Regions from separate parts of the Devosia sp. UYZn731 genome, predicted to be linked through region 2. Evidence: predicted binding sites of a transcription regulator. Region 2 holds the regulator's gene; each other region holds the start of a gene.
The links. Region 2 encodes LexA, which represses DNA repair genes until DNA is damaged. Its sites were predicted from a motif close to TGTTCNNNNTGTGTTCNG; they were not measured.
Positions count from the first base shown of each region.

Region 1: a site for LexA is predicted at 1,947-1,964, ahead of ABIB57_RS13420 (DNA recombination protein RmuC). Genes of this name have one in related genera too.
Region 3: a site for LexA is predicted at 1,771-1,788, ahead of ABIB57_RS25280 (helicase-related protein). Genes of this name have one in related genera too.

Region 1 is NZ_JBEPOL010000005.1:85,307-88,584, forward strand. Features, by position in the region: gene truA (tRNA pseudouridine(38-40) synthase TruA) at 1-144, opposite strand, end outside; gene fmt (methionyl-tRNA formyltransferase) at 299-1,219, opposite strand; gene def (peptide deformylase) at 1,355-1,870, opposite strand; gene ABIB57_RS13420 (DNA recombination protein RmuC) at 1,990-3,135, shown strand; gene ABIB57_RS13425 (hypothetical protein) at 3,140-3,278, opposite strand, start outside.
Region 2 is NZ_JBEPOL010000002.1:174,509-177,786, reverse strand. Features, by position in the region: gene ABIB57_RS05285 (molybdopterin molybdotransferase MoeA) at 1-839, shown strand, start outside; gene lexA (transcriptional repressor LexA) at 990-1,700, shown strand; gene ABIB57_RS05275 (hypothetical protein) at 1,700-2,035, shown strand; gene ABIB57_RS05270 (nuclear transport factor 2 family protein) at 2,056-2,847, shown strand; gene ABIB57_RS05265 (IlvD/Edd family dehydratase) at 2,954-3,278, opposite strand, start outside.
Region 3 is NZ_JBEPOL010000016.1:21,047-24,324, reverse strand. Features, by position in the region: gene ABIB57_RS25280 (helicase-related protein) at 1-1,656, opposite strand, end outside; gene ABIB57_RS25275 (flavodoxin family protein) at 2,768-3,278, shown strand, end outside.

The sequences.
Region 1 (3,278 bases), on a different contig from region 2:
GGCTGCCTGGGTGGTGACGGTCTCGCCAGAGAAGTTTTGAATCGCGGTTTCGAGCGCCTGCTGCACGGATGGGCTATGGGGCTGGCGCTGCCAGCCGTTGAAGGGCGTTCCGTCATACTCCACGGTGACGCGATAGCGGGGCATCAGGCGGACACCGGGCGTGTCTTCCCCTCCCCCTTGAGGGGAGGGGTTAGGGGTGGGAGTGTCGGACATCGAGCGCGCGCGAGCTTCGACACCCCCACCCTAGCCCTCCCCTCAAGGGGGAAGGGACCGATCGAGACTGTAGTAACACCTCTGATCATGACACTGTTCCGGGCAGGGCCCCTGCCCCACGCAGAAACGTTGCCGCATCCATCGGGGTCTTGCCTTCGCGCTGGATCTGCACCAGCCGGACAGCGCCCGTGGCGCAGGCGATGGTCAAATCGGGCAGCAACGTGCCGGGAGCGCCTGAGCCGGCTCCCAGCGTCGAGCGCAAAGCCTTGACCCGCACCGGCTTACCCGCCAGTTCCAGCTCGAACCAGGCGCCGGGAAACGGCGACAGGCCGCGAATGTGATTGTGGACGGCCTCTGCTGACTGGTTCCAGTCGATGCGGGCCTCGACCTTCTCGATCTTCTTGGCGTAGACCGCCCCCTCGTCGGGCTGCGGCTTGAAATCCAGGCTGCCGCGATCGAGCGCTGCCAGTGCGCGGCCCATCAAGTCGGCGCCGATGCGCATCATGGCGTCATGCAGCTCGCCGGCGGTCATATCGGGGGCGATCGGGATGACTTCGCCCAGCGCAACCGGGCCGGTATCGAGGCCCTCGTCCATCTGCATGACCATGACGCCGGTCTGCGCGTCGCCGGCCATGATTGCGCGCTGGATCGGCGCGGCGCCACGCCAGCGCGGCAGGAGCGAACCGTGCAGGTTGAGGCAGCCGAGACGCGGTGCATCGAGGATAGGCTTGGGCAGCAGCAGGCCATAGGCCACGACGATCCCCAGGTCGGCATCGTGCAACGCGAACACACCCTGTTCGTCGGCACCCTTGAGCGAGCGCGGCGTGAGGACCGGAATGCCAGCGGCTTCGGCCGCCAGATGCACCGGCGACTTGCGCTCGGACTGGCCGCGGCCGGCAGGCTTTGGCGCCCGGGTATAGACCGCCACGACTTCGTGGCCGGACGAGATGATCTCGAGCAAGGTAGGGACGGAGAAATCGGGCGTACCCATGAAGACAATGCGCATAGGGGGCTCCGATCTATTCCTCTCCCCGTCGGGGAGAGGGTGCCCGAAGGGCGGGTGAGGGGGATTTCAGGGCAGACACCCTCATCCGGCGCTGCGCGCCACCTTCTCCCCGACGGGGAGAAGAAAAGTAAAGCTCTACCCCGCAGCGCGCTTGGCGGCTTTGTCGAATTTCTTGATGACGCGGTCGCGCTTCAGGCGTGACAGATAATCGATATAGAGTACGCCATCGAGGTGATCGAGTTCGTGCTGGATGCAGACTGCCAGCTTGCCCTCGGCGTCCTTGATGACCTCGTTGCCATCCAGATCGGTATATTTGACAGTGACGGCATCGGGCCGCTCGACGTCGTAATAGAGCTCGGGAATCGACAGGCACCCCTCCTCGGTGGTCTGCACCACGTCGGAGAATTTGGTGATTTCAGGGTTGATCAGCACCATCGGCTCGGGCTTCTCGCCTTCCTTGGCGAGATCCATGACGACGATGCGCTTCATCACGCCGATCTGCGGCGCGGCCAGGCCAATGCCGGGCGCATCGTACATGGTGTCGAGCATGTCCTTGGCGAGGGCCTTGATATCGTCGTCGACCGCCTCGATGGGATCGGCAACGGCGCGCAGGCGCGCATCAGGCAAAACGAGAATAGGGCGGATAGCCATGAAGGAGCGTCCAAATGGGGTGTTGCCTCTCGATATGGTATTTTCCGCCGCGCGGTCAACCGTCGCCGGCCTAAACTGGAACATTCCGCGAACAGGCGAATCGCTCTATGGATGGTCTGATGGAAACTGTGCTGTTTGCGCTCGGGGATTTCGCGGTCACGCTCGGCTATGCCATTGCGGGGGGCGTCGGGCTGATCGGGCTGTTGCTGGTCATCATGCTGATTGCGGCGATACGAGCCGGCGCAGCGCGGGCGCAGGAAGCCCAGGAGGCGCTGGATCGCTCGGCCGCCATGGAACGTCATATCGCCGGGCTGATGCAAGTGCAGTCGGAAATGACCGGGCGCGTGCAGTCGATGTCCGAGATGTTCGGCTCGCGCACGGCCGAGTTGAGCCAGATGGTCAACGACCGGCTGGATTCGACCAGCCAGCGCGTCGGGCAGGCGTTGCAGGAGACCCGCGCCAAGACCGACGAGGGGCTCAACAAGCTGCATGAGCGGCTGGCGGTGATCGACAGGGCGCAGTCGACGATGACGTCGCTCTCGAGCGAGATCGTGTCGCTGCAATCGATTCTGTCCAACAAGCAGACGCGCGGCGCCTTCGGGCAAGGGCGGATGGAGGCGATTGTCGGCGACGGCCTCGCGCCGAACGCCTATTCGTTTCAGTCGACGCTGTCGAACGGCTACCGGCCAGACTGCCTGATTATCATGCCCAATGGCGCGCCGAGCCTGGTCATCGATGCCAAGTTTCCGCTGGAAAGCTGGCAGCGGATTGCCTCGGCGGACAATCCCGAGGTGTTGCGGGCGGCACAGAGCGGCTTCAAGCAGGATATCGCCGTGCATGTGCGGGCAATCTCGGAAAAATACCTGATCCCCGGCGAGACGCAGGACACGGCGTTCATGTTCGTGCCATCGGAGTCGATCTTTGCCGATATTCACGAGCATTTCGAGGATGTGGTGCAACGCGCCAGCCGGGCGCGGGTGGTAATCGTGTCGCCGGCGCTGCTGATGCTGTCGATCCAGGTGATCCAGGCGCTGCTGCGCGATGTGCGAATGCGCGAACAGGCCCATTTGATCCAGAAAGAAGTGCGCGAGCTGCTGGCCGATGTGGGCCGGCTGGATGAGCGGGTGAAGAAGCTGCAGACCCATTTCCGCCAGGCCAATGACGATATCGGCGAAATCCTGATATCGACGGGCAAAGTGACCGGCCGCAGCAAGAGGATCGACGAGATGGATTTCGAAGAGCTGCAGCGGCTGGCCGGCGAATAAGAGCCTAGGGCGCAAAGCCCTCGGGCAATTTATCGTCGGCGGCACGCTCGGGGCGCGCGTCAAAATCGCAGCCGGCGGCACCGTAGCGGTTGGTCATGTCGCAATTCATCGCTCGGGCCATATAGCCGATATATTCGTCGGTC
Region 2 (3,278 bases):
AGCCCAAACCCGGCCGCAGCATTCGTCCAATCGGCAATGACTTTGCCACTGGCCAGGTTCTGGTCGCCGCCGGCACGCGCCTCGCTGCACTGCAACTGGCCGTCGCGGCAGCAGCGAATGTCCCTGCCCTCGCGGTCAACCGCCGACCGAAAATTGCCCTTCTAGCGACGGGCGATGAACTGGTCGTGCCCGGCACGCCGCTGGGCCCAGACCAGATCGTTTCGTCCAACAGCTACGGCCTAAGTCCCCTGCTGGCGCCCTACTCCGAAACCGTCACCGACCACGGTATTGTCGGCGATGACCGGGCGGCGCTGACGGCGACGCTGGAAGCCATCTTCGCCAGCGAGCCTGACATCGTCGTCACCACCGGCGGCGCCAGTGTCGGCGACCACGATATTGTGCAGGAAATCCTCCTGTCGCTCGGCGTGACGCTGGATTTCTGGCGCATCAACATGCGGCCGGGCAAGCCGCTGATGTTCGGCACGCGCGGTAAGACGCTGATCTTCGGCCTGCCGGGGAACCCCGTCTCGGCGCTGGTTACCGCCACAATTTTTATCAAGCCGGCACTCCGGCTGTGGCAGGGCCACGCCGAATCCGCTGGTCAGCTCTGGCATCTGCCGCTGGCCGTCCCGACCCCGCCCAATACCGCGCGCCGCCATTTCATGCGCGCGCGCGTCGTGCATGGGCCCAGTGGGACGGCATTGATGCCGATCTCGGAGGTCGACAGCGGCCATACCTCGTCGCTGGCGCGGGCGGACATGCTCATCGTGCAACCAGAACATGATCCGGGTCGGCCGGCCGGTACTGTGGTCGAGGCCATCAGTATCGACGCGTTCTAGGCTGAAATAAAACCGCATAGGTCGCGCGACGAAGCGCCGTTTGCTTGCAAAGGCGGAAATTACGCCGGCAATGCATTGGGATATTGCAGAACATAACTGGAACACGTATCATCGTTCAGTCTTTGTTCCGATTCCCGACCGAGGGGCCCAATGCTAACGCGCAAACAACACGAGCTGCTGATGTTCATCCATGAGCGGATGAAGGAGAGCGGTATTCCGCCATCGTTCGACGAGATGAAGGATGCGCTCGATCTGGCATCCAAGTCGGGCATTCACCGGTTGATCACAGCGTTGGAGGAGCGCGGTTTCATTCGCCGCCTGCCCAATCGGGCGCGCGCACTCGAAGTGGTCAAGCTGCCCGATTCGATGAACCCGTCCCTCGGCGGGCGCAAGTCGCGCTTCGAGCCGAGCGTGATCGAGGGCAATCTGGGCAAGGTGGCGTCCCCCCCGATGCGCGGTTCGGTTGAAGATTACGCGCGTCCCATTTCGGTTCCGGTTATGGGCCGTATCGCGGCCGGTACGCCGATCTCGGCGATCGAAAGCCACACCCACACCATCTCTGTACCGCCCGAAATGTTGGGCGCAGGCGAACATTACGCACTCGAAGTGCGCGGCGATTCGATGATCGAGGCCGGCATTTTCGATGGCGATACCGTCCTGATCCGCAAGCAGGACTCAGCGGGAACCGGCGAAATCATCGTGGCTCTTGTTGATGACGAGGAAGCCACCCTCAAGCGCCTGCGCCGCAAGGGCAATACCATCGCGCTGGAAGCCGCCAACCCGGCCTATGAAACGCGCATTTTCGGACCTGATCGCGTCAAGGTCCAGGGCCGCCTGGTCGGGTTGCTGAGGAAATACTGATGCGGCTCACCCTGCTTTTGGCGCTTGGCCTGTTGTCGCTCGGCAACGGCGCGACGTTCGCTCAAGAAGCGAGCGTCAAGGAGACCCGCTGCTGGGTGGGAAATGTGACGTTTTCGGCAGGTGTGGGCATCAATGCGGGCAATGGCACCGCAGTCTGCAATGCCGGAACCGGCTGGGCGGAAGCGAAGGCCGATACGCCCGTAGCGGGTTGCCTGCTCGAAGGCAAGTTGTCGTCCGCGGGCGCTATCGTCGGCATTCGCAACAATGACAGCATGCTGCTGCAATGCGACGTCACCGGCCGCTGGGTAACGCTGGAGACTGCGGCCAAGGAGTAAAAGCTCATGCGTGGGGTTTGATGGCGAAGAACTTGGTCGAGAAAGTTTGTCCGGTCATTTTCCGAGGCGTAGGGGACGCAAGGGAGATCCTGGTGTTCAGGCACCCCCTGGCCGGTGTTCAACTGGTCAAGGGGACACGAGAGGCGGGCGAGTCTGTTATTGCTGGTGCTTTGCGCGAGCTGGCGGAGGAAGCAGGGATTGTCGAGGATGTGACTGGTGTGGTGCTCTGCTCCAGTTCGGCCATTGCGCTGGGGCAGCTCTGGCACTTTGTGCTGGTGGAGACGGCGGATCTGCCGGAGCACTGGGCGTTTGACACATTAGACGATGGTGGGCATCGATTTGAATTTTTCTGGTGTACTCTGGATGCAACGCCAGAGCGGGAGTGGCACCCCGACTTCGTACGTGCCCTGAAACTGGTACGGGACGCCATAGTCAGCAACGGCGTGGAGGCGGCGAAGACGCTGTCGCGCTATGCCGAGCTTATCAACAATCACAGCTTTGACGACGTCGCTCCGCTGATCGCGCCGGAGGCGGTGTTTTGGTTCGGCGATGGTTCGCATGCCGGGCTGTCCGCCATTCGTTCTGCCTTTGAGGGCACGTGGCGCAATCTGACCGGCGAAATCTACTGGCTGGAAGACGTGCGCTGGATCGCTCAGGGCGATTATGCCGCCGCTTGCCTCTACCGCTTTCATTGGCAGGCAACGGGGTCCGGTGAATGCCGTGAGGGTTCGGGGCGGGGGACCAGCGTCTTCGTTCGACGCCCCGAAGGTTGGAAGATTATCCACGAGCATTTGAGCGCCCTGCCCGCTTGAGAGGCGGTATTTGGAACCCTAAGTGCTGATTGTCGGCAGCCAGTGCGACTGAGCGTATAGAAGGCCCGCCATCATCTGGCGGGCCTTCTGCGTTTGATGATTTAGCCTAGTGGTTGTCGCGCGGAATGCCTTCGGTCTGGGCGATGCGCTGGTACTTTTCGGCGGGCTTGAGGATGGCGCCGTCGCCGAGCTGGCCGACGATGCCGCGCTGGATTTCCTGCCATGGTGTCTGGTGCTTGGGATACTTATAGCCGCCCATCGACTCTAGATCGGCGCGACGCTTGGCGATTTCCTCGTCGGCGATCAGGATATTGGCAGAGCCCTTATTGAGGTCGATCCGTACCCGGTCGCCGGTGCGCAGGATGGCGAGATTGCCGCCAGCGGCCGCTTCGGGGGACGCATTGAGAATCGAGGGCGACCCCGAAGTGCCG
Region 3 (3,278 bases), on a different contig from region 2:
AACGAGTTCCTCGTTCGGCGCCCCCGCCAGCCGGTCGGCCCGGTGGTGGATTTCGGGGGCCACGACGTGGTCCGCTGCTGTCCTTATGCCCTTGGCGTCGACGTCACCGTCATTGCGCGCCAGGGTAAAGCGGAAGCCTTCGAGCGTGCCGATGAGATGGCCTTCCAGCCGCACTTCGCCACGTTCATTGATCTCGGGAGATGCCATGCGTTTGTCTTTCAGGTGTCGGAGCAGCACGCTGGTGCGGCGGTCGACGAAGCGCTGGGTCAACCGCTCATGAAGAGCATCGCTCAGCCGATCTTCGATATCCCGGGTCTTTTCGCGCCAATGCAGCGGGTCCGCAAGCCAGTTTTTGCGGTTGGCCACGAAGGTCCATGTTCTTATCTGCTTGATCCGGTTGCTCAGCGTGTCGATATCGCCGCTCGAATTGTCACAAAAGCGGATTTGCTCTGCCATCCAGTCGGGGCTGACGGCCTGCTTTCGCATCAAATCCGAATAAATTCGCGTGATGATTTCGCCATGCGCCGCCGGTGAAATCCCCAGGTAATCCGGGGTCTGGCACACTTCCCACAGTAGCTTCGCCCCCGTCATGCCTCGCGCCAGCGCCCCTGCCTCGTTGCGCGCCACGAACTCCAGCGCCCGCTGGTCGGTGGCAATCGGCACCCGTGTCAGGCTGCGCTGGTCGGGGGAGCGCTCCAGCGAATTGAGAAGAGCGGGGATGGATGAAAAATCCAGCTCATTGTTGCGCCATTGCAGCACTTTGATTGGATCGAAATCATGGGTTTCGAGCGCCACGATCATTTCTTCCTCGAACCCTTCGGTCCCCGCCGTCACCCCGAACGTGCCGTTGCGCGCATGCCGCCCCGCCCGCCCGGCGATCTGCCCCAGCTCCGCCGGGGTCAGTGGACGGCTCTGGTGGCCGTCGAATTTGGTGTCGTCGGCAAAGGCGACGTGGTGGATATCGAGGTTCAGCCCCATGCCGATGGCGTCGGTCGCCACCAGAAAATCCACGTCGCCATTTTGATAAAGCTCGACCTGCGCGTTGCGCGTGCGCGGGCTCAGCGCCCCCATCACCACGGCCGCCCCGCCGCGCTCGCGCCGGATCAGTTCGGCAATCGCGTAAACCTGCCGCGCCGAGAACGCCACGATGGCCGAGCGCGCCGGCTGCCGCGAAATCTTCTTGGACCCCGCATAGGTCAATTGCGAAAACCGCGGCCGGTCGATGATTTCGACATGCGGCAGCAGCTTCTTGATCACCGGCGCCATCGTCGCGGCGCCCAGCAGCAGCGTCTCGCTCATCCCCCGCGCATGCAGGATGCGGTCGGTGAACACATGGCCGCGGTCGAAATCGATCGCCGTCTGGATTTCGTCGATCGCCACGCAATCGACCTTGATGTCGGTGGGCATCGCCTCGACCGTACACACCCAATAGCGCGGCCGCGCCGGCACGATGCGCTCCTCGCCCGTCACCAGCGCCACCGCCTGCACGCCGACGCGCTCCACCACGCGCTGATACACTTCGCGCGCCAACAGGCGCAGCGGCAGGCCGATCATCCCGGTGGGATGGGCCAGCATGCGCTCAATGGCAAAATAGGTCTTGCCGGTATTGGTGGGGCCGAGAATCGCCTTGAGCGAATGGTGCGGTGCAAAAGTCATCGTCGCCAATGTAGGGCGCGCGAGCGCCGGATAGAAGTGGTGGAGGGCGTTTTGAAAATTCAGGGTCCCACAACGGGACGTAACAAGCGACCAAAATCCATGTCCGTTTAATGACAGAACAGGCCGAGAACAAACCGAAACCGAATCGGCGTGAATCGATGAGTCTGGCTTTGTTCTAATCTAGGGCTGGTGGGTTGAGATCAACAACACCCACTAGTGTCCCGGGCCGGCGCCCGCCAACAGCGAGAAATCACCCAAACCCGTTCAGCATCGTTACCAAGCCCTTAACAAACTGCCGAATCGGCTCTGCGCAGCCTGAACATAAACAGATCGTAAACAAGCTAACCCATTATTTTTCTTGCGCATTCAGACTCCCTCTCCAGACAATGCGCCCCTCTCGGAGTTACAAATTGAGGAAGTTTGCCGTTGACCGTCTCAAGCCGGGACGCCGTCATTGAAATTAAGAGGCGCAACTCAGCTCAATGCGCCCCAACCTCTCAGTGTCACCCCCGCGCAAGCCGGGCCCATCCCGGGGTTTAGCCAAGCCGGCAAGGTCGCACTGTTGCCTACAGATCTAGCGGAACGTTCTTCCAGGATGGGCCCCGGCCTGCGCCGGAGGGACACCATGGGTAGAGCTAGGCGCCAAAGTTGGAGGATGATTGTTCAGCCCCAACCTCCCATTTCGACACACTCCCGCCCCTTAAAACCCCACCCAATTAACCCCCGTACCAAACCCGGAACGAACACGGACCGAATCGAGCGAACCGCATCAATGCGCCTTTGTTCACCCCTCTCCCTAGCGGTGCCTTCTCCCCTCACCCACTAACCACTCACCGCGCCGAGCGGACCTGACACAAACTCCCCAAATCTCATTCACTTCTCTCACCAAACGATGAATTTCGGCCATCTGCGGCCCTTTCTGAACAAGGCTTTAAAGTCCTTTCCACGCTCCCGTGTCAGGTCGTCATATATATCCCCACGCTGACCGGGCGCCTCCAATTGCAAAATTGATAATAAACCCGTTGACCGTCCCAAGCCGGGACATCTCACTTTCTCGCGGGCGCGGAACTGCCACACCACGCCGCCCATTGCTGCAGCAAGGAGAGACCCGATGCAGCAAACCACCACCGCCCCCGAGCCCCGCAAGGGGATGCCCAGCACGCAGCTCGACCAAGCCGAATTTACCAAGCGCTTCCGCTCCCAATTCACCGATCAAAGCTTTGACGCCCTCGGCGCCGAACTCGACGCCATCGCGCAGGCCGCCTGGGAAGGCTATGACGCCAGCCGCAAGTCACCCCGAACGCGCAAGGCCGGCCCCGGCTATGCCGACCCTGATTATGACCTGGCTGTCGACTGGATCGCCGCCAAAGCCGCCGTCGACAAGGCGCAGCAGGACTATGAGATCACCGACCGCCCCGCCCGCGTCCTGCTGGTCAATGGCTCGTCACGCAGCGAACACACCTGCCCCGGCGAGATGAGCAAGTCCTATCGGCTCATCCAGCTGGCCGAAGAGGTGCTGCAATCGGGCGGCATCGAGACCGAGATCCTCGATCTGTCCCGCCTCACCTCCGAATACGGCCGCAATATTCACCCCTGCAAAGCCTGCTTCTCGACCGCGGCGC